2 regions of the Nonomuraea sp. NPDC050202 genome follow, and region 2 is predicted to be linked to the other one. Evidence: riboswitches for the same ligand, from Rfam matches in the RefSeq annotation. Region 2 holds a riboswitch; the other holds the start of a gene.
What was found. A riboswitch is a leader RNA that binds a small molecule or an ion and turns the genes downstream of it on or off. The one in region 2 is predicted to bind thiamine pyrophosphate.
Positions count from the first base shown of each region.

Region 1 (7,469 bases), on a different contig from region 2:
GCAGGTTGAAGGCGAACCTGGCGACCGAGTCCGCGATCGCGTCCGAGTCCACGTCGAGCGCCGTGTCGTTGACGTTGGCGATCGTGTCGCACGCCTGGTGGTAGCAGACGTCGTACGCCACGCCGGCCGTGCCGCCGAACAGCGCCGCCTCCTCCGGCGTCTTGATGCCCTCCGCACCGGTGAAGATGCCACCGGACGGGATGCCGACGGCGATGAACGGCCCGTAGTCGGAGCGGCCGTCGAAGTCGGTGCCCACGGTCGGCAGCGACCGGGAGCCGAAGAACGCCTCGAACTGCTCCTCGATCTCGGCCGAGCCGGGCGGTCCGGCGGGCGAGCCGGCGCCGTCCGAGTCGTCGCCGTCGTACAGCTTGTACGCGTAGTTCGGCGAGGCGATCATGTCGAAGTTCAGGTACACCCTGATCCGGTCGCGCTGCGCCTCCGACAGGGCCGCGACGTACTGGTCGGACCCGAGCAGGCCGATCTCCTCGGCCGCCCAGAACGCGAAGCGCACCTTGTTCTTGGTCGGGACGAGGGCCATCTCCTCAGCGATCTCGAGGATGGCCGCGCTGCCCGAGCCGTTGTCGTTGATGCCCGGCCCCTCCGGCACGCTGTCGAGGTGCGCGCCGACCATGACGACGTTGCGCGGGTCGCCGAAGCGGCTCTCGGCGATCACGTTGTCGTTGGTGCCGAGCACGAGGTTGGCGTCGACCTTGAGCCGGACGGTGGCGCCGGGCGTGGCCGCCAGCTCGTTGCCCACGGCGAAGTCGGCGAACACCATGGGGATCCCGGCCCGCCACTCGCCGATGTCCAGCGCGTAGGCGTCCGTGCGCCCCGGCTGGCCCTCGTTGAAGACGATGATCCCGGACGCTCCGGCCCGGGCCGCGTTCATCACCTTGTTGACGAAGGGGCAGGTGCCGCGCTGGATGAGCGCGATCCGGCCGGGGACGAACCCGGCGAAGTCGGAGGCCTCGCAGCCGCTGGTGGAGCTGGGCGCCGGGGCCGGCGGCAGGGTCAGGTCCACGCCCTGGACCTGGGCGGTCACGTCACCGGCCGGGGAGGGCTGGAAGGTGAAGAAGTCGTCGTTGGGCACGTACGACTTCGCGGTCGGCGCGGTGAGGTCGAGCACGGGCGGGCTGTTCTCGCTCCAGCTCTCGACGTAGTTGATCGGCTGGCGCGTGACCTTGTAGCCGGCCCTGCGCAGCTTGCCCTCGACGTACGCCACGGAGGCGTCGTAGCCGGGAGTGCCGGCGGCGCGGTTGCCGCCGTTGGCGTCGGCGATGGCCTGGAACGCGTCGAGATGCTTCTTGACGTTGGTGCCCTTGACCTTCTTGACGAGCACCTTGGCGAAGGCGTCGTCGAGGCCGCCCGCCTGCGCGGGCACGGCCGTGGCCAGGGGTAAGGCGAGGACGGCGATCAGGACGGTGATGATTCTTCGCATGCAGGTCCCCCCATGGGTTACCAGGAACGCGGCCTTTCCCCCCGAGGCGCCGCTGCCCGAACGTAACCCGGCGAAGAATCAGCGTGAAGACCCACTATTGTCGCAAATATGCGACATCACTCCTCGCGCCGGGCGCGGGCGCGCCGCTTGCCCTCGTGCATCGCCTGCACGCGGGCGATCGGGATCGTGTGTCCCTCCTCGATCAGGTCGGCGGGCAACCGCTGCGGCCCGGGCATGTGCTCGGCCCACGGGTCGGCGTCCTTCAGCAGCCCCGGCGCGGTGCGCACGGTGAAGTCCCGCGGCGACACCCGCTCCAGCTCCGACCAGGCCAGCGGGAAGGAGACGGGCACGCCGGGCCGGATGCGCGGGCTGTAGGCGGCCACCACCGTGGCCCCGCCCGCCCGGGTGGAGTCGAGGAACACCTTGCCCTCGCGGTCCTCCCGGATGAACGCCGTGGTCGCCAGCGTCGGGTCCAGCCGCTCGGCCCGCGCCGCCAGCGCCCGGGTGGCCGCCGCGAGGTCGTCCATCGCCGTGCCCGCCACCACGGGCACGAACACGTGCACCCCCTTGGCGCCGCTCGTCTTCACCGCGCCCGCCAGCCCCATGTCCTCCAGGGCCTGCCGGACCAGCAGCGCACCGCGCACCGCCAGCGAGAAGGAGTCGTCGTGCTCGGGCGGGTCGAGGTCGAGCACCAGGTGGGTGGCGTGCTCGCCGGCGAACAGCGCCGGGTGGTACTCCACCGCCCGCTGGTTGGCGAACCACAGCAGCGTCTTCCTGTCGTCGCACAACGCGTACGTCACCTGCCTGCGCGACGCCTCCGCCCACATGGACACCGACCGCACCCAGTCGGGGGCGTACTTGGGCAGGTTCTTCTGCATGAACGGCGCCTGCCCCGGGCGCACGCGGACGACCGAGAGCGGGCGGTCGCGCAGCACGGGGATGATGCGGTCGCGGACGGCGTCGAGGTAGTCGACCAGGTCGCGCTTGGTGGCGTCGGCGCCGTCGAACAGCGGCTGGTCCAGGTTGGTCAGATCGACCCCGTCACGCGTCTCATCAGCGGCCACCCGCCCTACGATGCCGATCCTCGAACGTGTGGTCAACAACGACGCCTGTTAGAGTAGGCCGTTGACGCGGGGTGCCCGGAGGGCCGGGCTGAGATCACACCCGTCGAACCTGATCTAGCTCGTACTAGCGAAGGGACGTCACAGCCGTGAGCGCTGTTCCCAAAGTCCTGTCCATCGCGGGCACCGATCCCAGCGGCGGCGCCGGGATCCAGGCGGACCTGAAGACCTTCTCCGCGCTCGGCGCGTACGGCATGACCGTCGTCACCGCGCTGGTCGCGCAGACCACCACCGGCGTGACCGGCATCCACGAGGTGCCGGCCGAGTTCGTGGCCCAGCAGCTCGACACGCTGCTGACCGACGTGCCGGCCGACGCCGTGAAGATCGGCATGCTGGGCAACGCGCCGCTGATCAAGGCGGTGGCGGCGGCGCTCGACACCTACCGGCCCGCGTACGTCGTGCTCGACCCCGTCATGGTGGCCAAGAGCGGCGACCGGCTGCTGCCCGCCGACGCGGTGGCCGCGCTGCGCGAGACGCTGCTGCCCCGCGTGCACCTGATCACCCCCAACCTGCCGGAGGCGGCCGACCTGCTCGGCGAGAAGCCGGCCGCGAGCCTGGCGGAGATGCACGACCAGGCGCAGCGGCTGCGGGCGCTGGGCGCGCGCCAGGTGCTGCTCAAGGGCGGCCACCTCGACGGCGACACGTGCGTGGACGTGCTGGCGACGCCGGAGGGCACGATCGAGCTGGCCGCGCCCCGCGTGGACACCAGGAACACGCACGGCACGGGCTGCACGCTGTCCTCGGCCATCGCGGCGCTGCGCCCGCGCCACGACGACTGGGCGGGCGCGGTGCGGGCGGCCAAGGCGTACCTCACCGAGGCGCTGCGCGCGGCCGACAGCCTGCACGTCGGCCACGGTCACGGCCCTGTCCACCACTTCCACGCCATCTGGTGAGCGCACAGGACATGTTCTGCGACGACGTCTGGCAGCGCACGGCCGAGCTGATGCGCGCCGTCCACGAGCACCCCTTCATCACCGCCCTCGGCGACGGCACCCTCGACCGCGAGCGGTCCGGGTTCTACATGGTGCAGGACGCCCGCTATCTGGAGGCGTTCTCCAAGGCGCTGGCCACGGCCTCCGTCCGGGCCAGCGCCGCGGACGACGCGGCGTTCTGGGCGCAGAGCGCGCACACGGCGCTGGCGGCCGAGCGCATGTTGCACGCCGGGTACATCGAAGAGCTCGACGCCAAGGGCCCCACCTCGCCTACGTGCCTGGCGTACTCGTCGTACCTGCAGGCCACGGCCCTGACCGCGCCCTACCCGGTGATCGCGGCGGCGGTGCTGCCGTGCTTCTGGATCTACCAGGACGTCGGCACGGCGCTGCTGGAGCGCGTCGGCGACACCGCCGGCCACCCGTACGGCAAGTGGATCTCCACCTACGCCGACCCGGGCTTCGCGGCCTCCGTCGAGCAGGCCAAGGCCATCGCCGACCGGCTCGCGGCCGCCGCCGGCCCGGACACCCGCGAGGCGATGGCGCAGGCGTACTGCCGGGCGGCGGCGTACGAGTGGATGTTCTGGGACAGCGCGTGGCGGCGCGAGAGCTGGCCCACGGAGCGGTGGCTGACCGCTTAGGGCGGCCCGCAGAGCGGTGGCTGACCGCTTGAGGCGGCCCGCGGAACGGTGGCTAGCCGCTTGAGGAGGCCCTGGCGATCATCTCCTTCTCCTCGCGGGTGGCGATGAGCCCGGCGGGGGCGTAGATCTTCGACTCCTCGAACGGCGCCTCCGTGCTGGGCAGCGGCTCCCGCAACCGGATCGCCTTGATCCACACGCGGGCGGCGTCGAGGATCACCACGATGATCAGGATCGCGAACAGCGCCGCCAGGATGCCGTCCACGGTGGAGTTGACCACGATCTGCCGCATCGCGCCGGTCGTCTTGGCCGGCGCGAGGAGCTGCCCCTGGTCGAGCGCCGTCTGGTAGCGGTCGCGCTGGGCGAAGAAGCCGAGCGTCGGGTCGGGCGAGAACACCTTCTGGTAGCTGGCGGTCAGCGTGACCGCCACGTCCCAGGCCAGCGGCACGCCCGTCACCCAGGCCCATTTGAGCCGCCCGCTCTTGATCAGCAGGGTCGTGGCCACGGTCAGCGCCACGGCGGCCAGGAGCTGGTTGGCGATGCCGAACAGCGGGAAGAGCTGGTTGATGCCGCCGAGCGGGTCGTTGACGCCCTGGTAGAGGAAGTATCCCCAGGCGGCCACGACCACGGCGCTGGTCACGACCAGCCCCGGCCACCAGCTCACCCGCGAGATCGGCTTCCACAGGTTGCCCAGCGTGTCCTGGAGCATGAACCGCCCCACGCGCGTGCCGGCGTCCACGGTGGTGAGGATGAACAGTGCCTCGAACATGATCGCGAAGTGGTACCAGAACGCCTGGAGACCCGCCCCGCCGAGGAAGCCGGAGAAGATCTGCGAGATGCCCACGGCCAGCGTGGGCGCGCCGCCCGTCCTGGCGATCAGCGTCTCCTCCTGCACGGCCGCGGCGGCGGCCTGCAGCTCTTCCGGCGTGATGACGAAGCCCATGTTCGTGACCGCCTCGGCGGCGGTCTGCACCGTGGCCCCCACGACGCCCGCCGGGGAGTTCATCGCGAAGTAGAGGCCGGGGGTCAGCACGCAGGCCGCCGTGATCGCCATGATGGCCACGAACGACTCCATGAGCATGGAGCCGTAGCCGATCATCCGGACCTGGGTCTCCTTCTGGATCATCTTCGGCGTCGTGCCGGACGAGATCAGCGAGTGGAAGCCCGACAGCGCCCCGCAGGCGATGATGATGAACACGAACGGGAACAGCGACCCGGCGAACACCGGGCCCTGCCCGCTGAAGGCGAAGTCGGTGAAGGCCGTGGTCTGCAGCGGGGGCGCGGTGACGGCGATGCCGATGGCGATCAGCACGATCGTGCCGATCTTCATGAACGTCGACAGGTAGTCGCGCGGCGCGAGCAGCATCCACACGGGCAGCACCGCCGCGACGAACCCGTACGCGATCAACCACAGCGCCAGCGCCGACGGGCTCAGCGTGAAGAACGGCGCCCAGCTCGACCCCTGCACCCAGCCGCCGGCCACGATCGACAGGATCAGCAGCGCGACCCCGATGACCGTGGTCTCGACGACCTTGCCCGGCCTGATCACCCGCAGGTAGAACCCCATGAACAGGGCGATCGGGATCGTCATCGCGATCGAGAAGACGCCCCACGGCGACTGCGCCAGCGCGTTCACCACGACCAGCGCCAGCACGGCCAACAGGATGATCATGATGGCGAAGACCGCGATGAGCGCCGCGGCCCCGCCGATCGGCCCGATCTCCTCGCGGGCCATCTGCCCGAGGCTCCTGCCGTTGCGGCGCATGGAGAAGAACAGGATCACCATGTCCTGCACGGCCCCGGCGAAGATCACCCCCGCGATGATCCAGATGGTGCCGGGCAGGTAACCCATCTGGGCCGCCAGCACGGGCCCCACCAGCGGCCCCGCGCCGGCGATGGCGGCGAAGTGGTGACCGAACAGGATCCGGCGGTCGGTCGGCTGGTAGTCGATGCCGTTGTCGAGCCGCTCGGCGGGGGTGGCCCTGCGGTCGTCGGCGCGCAGCACCTTGCGCACGATGAAGCGGGCGTAGAACCGGTAGGCGATGGCGTACGAACCGAGCGCGGCGCACAGCAGCCACACCGCGTTGACGTTCTCGCCTCTGGACAGGGCGAGCACGGCCCACCCCACGGCGCCGACGATGGCCACCGCCGTCCAGATGATGATGGAACGCACCTTCACCGATTACCTCCCGTAGTGAGGGCCATAGAGGGGGCGGCCCAGACAGCAGCGCAGACCGGCGTCCGGCGGCAGATCGGAGACGAAGCGCCGCCAGCGCCACAGCGGGCGGCAGTCGATCGTGACGGGGAGGTCGGCGAGATGCAGCCAGGCGGTCGGATGGGCGAACACCAGGTCGGTCGGCCCCAGCGGGCGGGCCCGGCGGGGCAGCTTGGCCCGGCTCAACGCCCTGACCGAGAATTCCCCCGCGTCCGCGCAGCAGAGGCCGGTCACATGCCAGTCGAAGAAGATCACTTCTCCGTCGCGGAGCGCTTCACGGGCTGCGGAGGTGAGCGTGATACGGGACATCTGGGGCTCCTGAAGATCAGGCAGCTCAGAATCAACACGGGCTTACCCGCCGTGGTCACTTCCGAAACGGCAGGAGCGCCCCCCGTTTTCCCGGGAGGCGCTCCTGCGTCAGAAGGTCACTGCTTCCACGGCTCGAAGTACGCCACCGTGGCGAAGTCCACCTCCAGCGCGAACGGCGGGGTGCCGCCGGTCGCGCTGGAACCCGTCACGAAGATCCGGACCCCTTCGGCGCCGGTCGCGTCCACGGCCAGGCCGTGGGCGTTGTCCGAAGCGCCGACCGCGCCGTCGTAGCGGCCCACCCAGAGCTGCTCGCCGCTCCCGGCCTCGTACGCGACGGTCACGTAGTCCGTGCCCTTCGCCTGGTCGTCGGCGCTCTGGCCGGCGATGACGACCTTGCCGCCGTCCGGCGTCACCCTGACGGCCCAGGCGTAGTCCTCGTTCTTGGCCTGCCTGTCGAAGCGCTGCACCCAGGACCGCTGCCCGGTGGCCGCGTCGTAGGCGAGGGTGGTGAAGTCGGAGCCGGTGCCCTCGCCGGTGGTGTTGCCGGTGACGTACAGCCTGCCCTGGGCGAGCGTCAGGTCGTGCGGGGTGTCGCTCTGGCGTCCCGGCCCGTCGTAGCGGTCGGCCCACAGCTCCTTGCCTGTGGCGGTGTCGTACGCGACCGTCATCACGTCGCTCTGGGTGTCCTGCGTGTCGATGCTGCCGGTGAGGTAGACCGCGCCGGCGTCGGCGGCCATGCCCGAGGGCACGTCGATGCCGTTCGCCGGGCCGTTGTGCCGGGCCGTCCAGAGCTGCCGGCCGGTGGCGGCGTCGTAGGCG
Region 1 is NZ_JBFALF010000036.1:105,347-112,815, reverse strand. It holds gene AB0I79_RS50695 (M28 family metallopeptidase) at 1-1,438, opposite strand, end outside; gene AB0I79_RS50690 (ATP-dependent DNA ligase) at 1,555-2,502, opposite strand; TPP riboswitch at 2,560-2,655, shown strand; gene thiD (bifunctional hydroxymethylpyrimidine kinase/phosphomethylpyrimidine kinase) at 2,649-3,452, shown strand; gene AB0I79_RS50680 (TenA family protein) at 3,449-4,129, shown strand; gene AB0I79_RS50675 (carbon starvation CstA family protein) at 4,182-6,305, opposite strand; gene AB0I79_RS50670 (hypothetical protein) at 6,309-6,650, opposite strand; gene AB0I79_RS50665 (S8 family serine peptidase) at 6,767-7,469, opposite strand, start outside.
Region 1: linked by a shared signal. The riboswitch ahead of thiD (bifunctional hydroxymethylpyrimidine kinase/phosphomethylpyrimidine kinase) and the one ahead of thiC (phosphomethylpyrimidine synthase ThiC) in region 2 are both predicted to bind thiamine pyrophosphate.

Region 2 (7,469 bases):
TGCTGATCACGGCGAGGGCGCAGGATGACGACAAGGTCCGGGGGCGGGGGATCGGGGTGGACGCGTATCTCACCAAGCCGTTCGATCCTGCTGAGTTGATCCAGGTCGTGCGGGATCTGGCGGGGAGCGGGTCCCGGGACTGAGGTTGAGGTCTGAGAGGGGCGGGACCGGGCGGGACCTGCGGGTCGGGCTCGCGCCTCCTGGCCGGCCCTTGCCGGCTCCTGGGTGGCCTGGGGGCGGCGGCTCCTGGCTGTGAAGTTGTGCCCTGAGGTCTCGAGGGGGGCCGGTGACGAGCTGGCGCTCTCGTCCGCACTCCGGACCTCGGCGTCGCGGCGGCGCATGTGGTGGGGAGGCGCGGGAGCGGCTGGAGAAGGCCGTACGGCTCCGCAGGGGGATCGGGTTCCTGGCGGGGGTGGTGGCGAACCTGGTTGGATTGGCTCATATCGCTCTCGACGAAGGGCGGCGCGACGATGCGGTGGCGCTGCTCGACGAGGCGGGGGCGGTGACGGACGGTTGTGGCGCCGAGGGCGTCATGCGTTCGGTTGAGGGGGCTCGTACGCGGCTGTGAGCGGGGCTTGGCGCCCTGCCACCGGCACTCTCGCGTACGTCGCGGCCGGCGGTCGTCGGCGTGAGCAGCCAGACTTCAAGGTCAGAGCCAGGAAAGGGTTGAGAACGTGCGTAGCTCGATATTTCGGAATCTGGATCCTCAGCAGTTGCCTCCGGGGTTCGCGCTGGAGAACGGCAAGATGTTGCGGGTCCAGTTGCCCCACGAGGTGCTGGCCAAGCAGGGGTCCATGGTCGCCTTCCAGGGGCAGATGGACTTCGACTACGAGGGCTCCGGCGGGCTCGGGAAGATGTTCAAGAAGGCGATGACGGGCGAGGGCGCCTCGCTGATGCGGGTACGCGGTGAGGGCCTGCTCTACCTGGCCGACAACGCCGACGACATCCACCTGTTCTACCTGGAGAACGAGGGGATCACGGTCAACGGGCGCAACCTGCTGGCCTTCCAGCCGCAGCTCTCCTGGGACATCCAGCGGGTCCAGGGGGCCGGGGTGGCTGCCGGCGGGCTGTTCAACACCACGGTGACGGGCACGGGGTGGGTGGCCGTGACCACGCATGGCACGCCGGTGCTGCTGGACGTGGCGCGTATGCCGACGTTCGCGGACGGGCAGTCCGCGGTGTGCTGGAGCGCTGGGCTGCAGGTCGGGGTCAACCGGACGATGAAGGTGGGGGCGTTGATCGGCCGGGGGAGCGGGGAGGCCATGCAGCTCGCGTTCAGGGGGCAGGGGTTCGTGCTGGTGCAGGCCAGTGAAGGGGTGCCTGTGGTGCAGGCCTCCCGATAGAGGCCCTGGACAGGTAATTAGCTAATTGCCATAATGGTGGCGTGCTGGACGTCGACCTGGTCAAGGCGCTGGCCAATGACAAGAGGCTGCTGATCCTGGAGTGGTTGCGCGAGCCCGAGCGGCACTTCCGGCCGCAGCGCGACGGCGACCTCGTCCGTGACGGCGTGTGCTCGCTGTTCATCGCCGAGAAGCTGGGTGTGAGCCAGCCGACCTGCGGCGAGCATCTCAAGGTGCTCGCCAAGGCGGGCCTGATCCGTGGCCGGAAGATCAAGCAGTGGGTGTTCTACCAGCGTGACGAAGGCCGGATCGCCGCGGCGAAGGAGTTGTTGAGCAGTGACTGGTGAGCCGTACGCCGCCTACGAGCGCCTGATCGCCGACATGGACGCCGCGGGAGCGCGTTACCGGCTGATCGACCACGCGCCCGAGGGGCGGACCGAGCTGGTCAGCGCGCTGCGCGGGCACGACGTCTCGCAGGCCGCCAAGTGCCTGATCGTGATGGTGAAGATCGGCAAGAAGCAGACCCGGTACGTGCTGGCCGTCGTGCCCGGCGACGCCCGGCTCGATCTGCAGGCCGTCAAGGCGCTGCTCGGCGGCACGTACGTGGCCTTCGCTGGCACGGAGAAGGCCGAGGAACTGGCGGGCAGCGTGAGCGGGACCGTGCTGCCGTTCAGCTACGATCCCCGGCTCGAGCTGGTCGCCGATCCTTCCCTGCTGGACCAGCCCGAGCTGTACTTCAACGCCGCCAGGCTCGACCGCTCCGTGGCGCTGGCCACCGACGACTACGTACGGCTGGCAGCGCCCCGCCTGGCGCCCGTGACGAGCGACGAAGCCCCCGTGACGAGCGACGAAGCCCCCATGACGGGCGACGAAGCCCCCATGACGGGCGACGGGGCCGCCGCCACGGGCGACAAGCCCCCCGTTACGAGCAACGAGGCCGCCGTCACGAGCAGCTAGGCGTGGGGGCGGTGTTCGTGCCGTTCCAGGAGCCCAGGAACCCGAACGTGGTCGATGCCCCGGGCGCGAGCAGGCCGTTCCACGAGGCGTTGCGCACGGTCACCGAGGACCCGCTCGCGCTCAGCGTGCCGCCCCAGAGCTGGGTGATCTGCTGACCGCCCGCGTACGTCCACGCCACGGTCCACGCGGACCTGGACGTGGTTCCGGTGTTGGTGACGGTGACCTCGCCCTGGAAGCCGCCCTGCCACTGCCCGGTGGTCTTGTACGTGGCCGCGCATCCACCCGGGGGCGGAGGCGTGGTGGTGGTGACGGTGGGCGTGGCGGTGCCGCCGCCGGCCAGGGCGTCCACCAGCGCCGGGTACCACTTGTCGGACATCTTCTGGTCACCCGAGGCGTTCGGGTGCACCCCGTCGTAGGTGTCGGTGCTCGTGCTGAAGCCGGTCCACTGGTCCACCACGACGATCGGCGACTGCGGGGTGGTGGTCGCGGCGGCCCAGGCGGGGATGGCGTTGTTGAAGTTCACGGTGCGCTGGGCGCATTCGGCGCAGGAGGACGGGTTCATCGGGATGATCTTGGCGACGAGGATCTTCATGTTCGGGTTGCTGGAACGCATCTGGTTCACCAGCGTGGTGAAGGAGCCGAGGATCGTCGCCGGCGCGATGTTGCTCCACACGTCGTTGGTGCCGAAGTGCATCAGCACGATGTCGGGCCGCGTGGCGGAGAGCCAGCCGGGCAGCAGGTTCTGGCCGGCCACGTTGGTCGCGAGGTAGCCGCCGTGTCCCTCGTTGTCGCCGTCGTGGGCCACCCCGCAACCCTGCGGCGGGAGGGTGCCGACGAAGTCGATGTTCGTGTGGCCGGCGCTCTGGAGGCGGTTCCAGAGCAGGGCCCGCCAGCAGCCGGGGGATCCGGTGATCGAGTCGCCCAGGGGCATGATCCTGATGGGGGCGGCGCTGGCCGTGGCCGTCGCGGTGGCGAATAACACCGCCGCGGCCAGGGCCGCCAGCGCGGCCAGCACGGAGCCGGTCTTGCTGCGCATCGTGTGCTCTCCCGTCGTAAGCCTGCGCAGATCGTAGGAGCGGCGGCTCGGCGCCGGGAAGCGCGACGATCATGGCGCGGTGCTGACCTGGGAGTACGGATGTAACTTTCAGCGGCGTACCACCGCGAGCGGGCACGGCGCGTGGTGCAGCAGGGCCTGGCTGATCGAGCCGATGAGCATCCCCGCGAGCTGCCCGTGCCCCCGCGACCCGACCACCAGCAGGTCGGCGCGCATGGAGGCCTCCTTGAGCACCTCCACCGGATGCCCGTGCACGACCTCCGCGATCACGTGCACGCCCGGATGCCGCTCCCGGTGCCCGGCCAGCGATTCCTTCAGCGCACGCAGCGTGTCCTGCTCGCTCTCGCGGGAGGCCGGCTCGAAGCCGCCCGGATGGGGCCAGGCCCAGGCCCGTACGGCCCGCAGCCGCGTGCCGCGCAGCTCGGCCTCGGCGAAGGCGAACTCCAGCGCCCGCGTGGCACCGGGTGAGCCGTCTGCCCCGGCCACGATCTCACCGCGCCGGTACGCGGGCGGCTCGTGGATCAGGACGACGTCCGTACGGGCGTGCGCCGCCACCCCGTACGCGACCGATCCGATCAGCAGCCCCCGCACCCCGCCGATCCCCCGGCTGCCCACCACCAGCAGCTTGGCCTCCTGGGACGCCTTGACCAGCGCCGAGCGGGGGTCGCCCGGCAGCAACACGCGCTCCATGCGCACCTGCGGCCACACGCGTCGCGCGCGGTCGCAGGCGGCGGTGAGCACGGTCTCGGCGCCGTCGCGCATCCACTGCGCCACCTCGGCGTAGTGGACGGCGCCCTCGCACACCCACTTCGGCACGGCGTGCGCCACGGTCAGCGGCTCCTGCCGCAGCTCGGCCTCGGCGGCGGCCCAGCCGGCGGCCTCCAGCCCGGTACGGGAGCCGTCCACACCTACGATGATCATGACAGTGCGTAACACTCCACCTCGGCACGGCGGAACGGCAGCCCCTGTGCCTCGGAGTCGCGGGCGCACCTGCGCTCGGACTTGCTGAGCTTGAGCGTGCCGCAGACGGTCACGCCGGAGTACGTCCGGCAGTCGAGCGCCGGGTCGGCTCTGCCGACGCGGTACATGCGCTCGACCGCGGCACGGCACTTCGCCTTTCCCGTGTCGGAGTAGCGGCACTGGGCGATCAGAGTGTCGTACTGTTCCTGGCTGACTTCGTGCTGATCCATGCCGTCCCCGGCGGCTGCGGTGGCGCCGGACGCGGCCATCACGACGAGTAGTCCTGCGACAGCGGCGAATCTCTTCATGTTTCCCCTGATGGGGACCGTACCGCTCACGGCGATCGCCAAACCTCCGCGGCGAGGTTTCGGGCGTGGTGGGGCGTGGGTACGATCACCGCCGTCCAACGCGGGAGCCCGGTGGGGACCGGGCTGAGAGGACGGCTGACAGCCGCCGACCGCCAGAACCTGCTCCGGATAATGCCGGCGAAGGGAGTTTGCGCGATGACGAACGCGCGCTTTTCCAAGGTCTACACCGGTGAGCTGCGGGTGCCGATGCGCCAGGTGCACCTGTCGAACGGCTCGTCGGTGACCCTGTACGACACCTCGGGCCCGTACACCGACCCCACCTACGAGCCGGACCTGCGGCGCGGACTGCCGCGCCTGCGCGAGCGGTGGATCCGCGAGCGCGAGGAGGCGGGGCAGCCGGTCACGCAGGTCGGGTGCGCCCGGCGCGGGCTGGTGACCAGGGAGATGGAGTTCGTGGCCGTGCGCGAGGGCGTCACCCCCGAGTTCGTACGCGAGGAGGTCGCCGCGGGCCGGGCCATCATCCCCGCGAACGTCAACCATCCCGAGTCCGAGCCGATGATCATCGGCCGCAACTTCCTGGTGAAGATCAACGCCAACATCGGCAACTCCGCCGTCACCTCCTCCATCGAGGAGGAGGTCGAGAAGATGACCTGGGCCACGCGCTGGGGCGCCGACACGATCATGGACCTGTCCACCGGCGCCGACATCCACGAGACCCGCGAGTGGATCCTGCGCAACTCGCCCGTCCCGGTCGGCACCGTGCCCATCTACCAGGCGCTGGAGAAGGTCAAGGGCCGGCCGGAGCTGCTGTCGTGGGAGGTCTACCGCGACACGCTGATCGAGCAGTGCGAGCAGGGCGTCGACTACGTGACCGTGCACGCGGGGGTGCGGCTGGCGCACGTGCCGCTGACCGCCGGGCGCAAGACCGGCATCGTCTCGCGCGGCGGCTCCATCATGGCCGCCTGGTGCCTGGCGCACCACCGCGAGAGCTTCCTGTACGAGAACTTCGCCGAGATGTGCGAGATCCTGGCCCGCTACGACGTGTCGTACTCGCTGGGTGACGGCCTGCGTCCCGGCTCGATCGCGGACGCCAACGACGAGGCCCAGTTCGCCGAGCTGCGCACGCTGGGCGAGCTGTCGGGGATCGCCCGCGAGCACGACGTCCAGGTGATGATCGAGGGGCCGGGCCACGTGCCCATGCACAAGATCAAGGAGAACGTCGACCTGCAGCGCGAGCTCTGCGACGACGCCCCGTTCTACACGCTCGGCCCGCTCGTGACGGACATCGCGCCCGGCTACGACCACATCACCTCGGGCATCGGGGCCGCCATGATCGGCTGGTACGGCACGGCCATGCTCTGCTACGTCACCCCCAAGGAGCATCTCGGCCTGCCGGACAAGGACGACGTCAAGACCGGCGTGATCACGTACAAGATCGCCGCGCACGCCGCGGACCTGGCTAAGGGCCACCCGCAGGCCCAGGCGTGGGACGACGCGCTGTCGGACGCGCGGTTCGAGTTCCGCTGGGAGGACCAGTTCGACCTGTCGCTGGACCCCGAGACGGCGCGCTCGTTCCACGACGAGACGCTGCCGGCCGCGCCCGCCAAGACCGCGCACTTCTGCTCGATGTGCGGGCCCAAGTTCTGCTCGATGCGGATCAGCCACGAGATCAGGCAGGCGGGGTACGCGGAGAAGGCGGCCGAGTTCCGCCGGCTCGGCGGCAACATCTACGTGGAGTGACCCTTTGTCCCATGTCCGAAACCGCAGGTCTGGACAGAGATGACGTGGTGTCCGGCTCTTCCGGTGGCAACGTGACAGGTGAGCCCGGCGCGGCATGGCGAGCGCCGGGGATTCCCGCGACCACCGGAAGAGAGGATCTCTCGTGTCCTTCGCTGCTCGTATGGCCGGTCTTCGCAACCGGGCGGCCGTCGGCGGCGACGGCAAGGGGCACAAGACGTTCCAGACCGCCTCGATCGTGTCCGTCAAGGACGCGGGCCGGGCCTAACCCGGCAGCGTCTCGCCGCCGATCGGGGCCAGCACCTCGCCCGTGTAGTACGACGACAGCCGGTTGGAGGCGAAGAAGACGTACGAAGGGGCGATCTCGTCCGGATCGGCGGCCCGCCCCATCGGCACCTGCTTGCCGAACTTCTCCACCTTCTCCTCCGGCATGGTCGCCGGGATCAGCGGCGTCCACACCGGTCCCGGCGCGACGGCGTTCACCCGGATGCCGCGCTCGACCAGGTTCTGCGCCATGGAGTAGGTGAAGGCGTTGATGGCGCCCTTGGTGGCGGCGTAGTCGATCAGCGACTTGTTGCCGCGCAGGCCGTTGATCGACGAGGTGTTCACGATGGCCGCGCCCTCGCGCAGATGCGGGAGCGCGGCCTTCGTGACGCGGTAGTAGCTGTGGATGTTGACCGCGAACGTGTGCTCCCACTGCTCGTCGTCCAGCTCCTCCAGGCCGCTCACGGGCTCCTGGTAGGCCACGTTGTTCACCAGCACGTCCAGGCCGCCCAGCTCGGACACCGCCTGCTCCACCACCGAGGCGCAGTGGGCGCGGTCGCCCAGGTCGCCGGGCAGCAGCACGCAGCGCCGCCCGGCCTCCTCGACCAGCTTGCGGGTGTGCGCGGCGTCCTCGTGCTCGCTCAGGTACGCGATCGCGACGTCCGCGCCCTCCTTGGCGAACGCCACCGCGACCGCCCTGCCGATGCCCGAGTCGCCGCCGGTGATCAGTGCCTTCTTGCCGCTGAGCAGGTCACGGCCCACGTAGTCGCGCATCTCGTCGCGCGGCTCCGGCGCCATCTCGCCGGTGTGGCCCGGATAGGGCTGTTTCTGGGGTGGTGGTGTTTGCGA
Region 2 is NZ_JBFALF010000033.1:94,480-101,948, reverse strand. It holds gene AB0I79_RS48720 (response regulator) at 1-143, shown strand, start outside; gene AB0I79_RS48715 (hypothetical protein) at 434-568, shown strand; gene AB0I79_RS48710 (AIM24 family protein) at 675-1,343, shown strand; gene AB0I79_RS48705 (winged helix-turn-helix domain-containing protein) at 1,385-1,687, shown strand; gene AB0I79_RS48700 (YbaK/prolyl-tRNA synthetase associated domain-containing protein) at 1,677-2,297, shown strand; gene AB0I79_RS48695 (cellulose binding domain-containing protein) at 2,284-3,333, opposite strand; gene AB0I79_RS48690 (universal stress protein) at 3,442-4,272, opposite strand; gene AB0I79_RS48685 (hypothetical protein) at 4,269-4,619, opposite strand; TPP riboswitch at 4,710-4,822, shown strand; gene thiC (phosphomethylpyrimidine synthase ThiC) at 4,815-6,359, shown strand; gene AB0I79_RS48675 (SDR family oxidoreductase) at 6,621-7,469, opposite strand, start outside.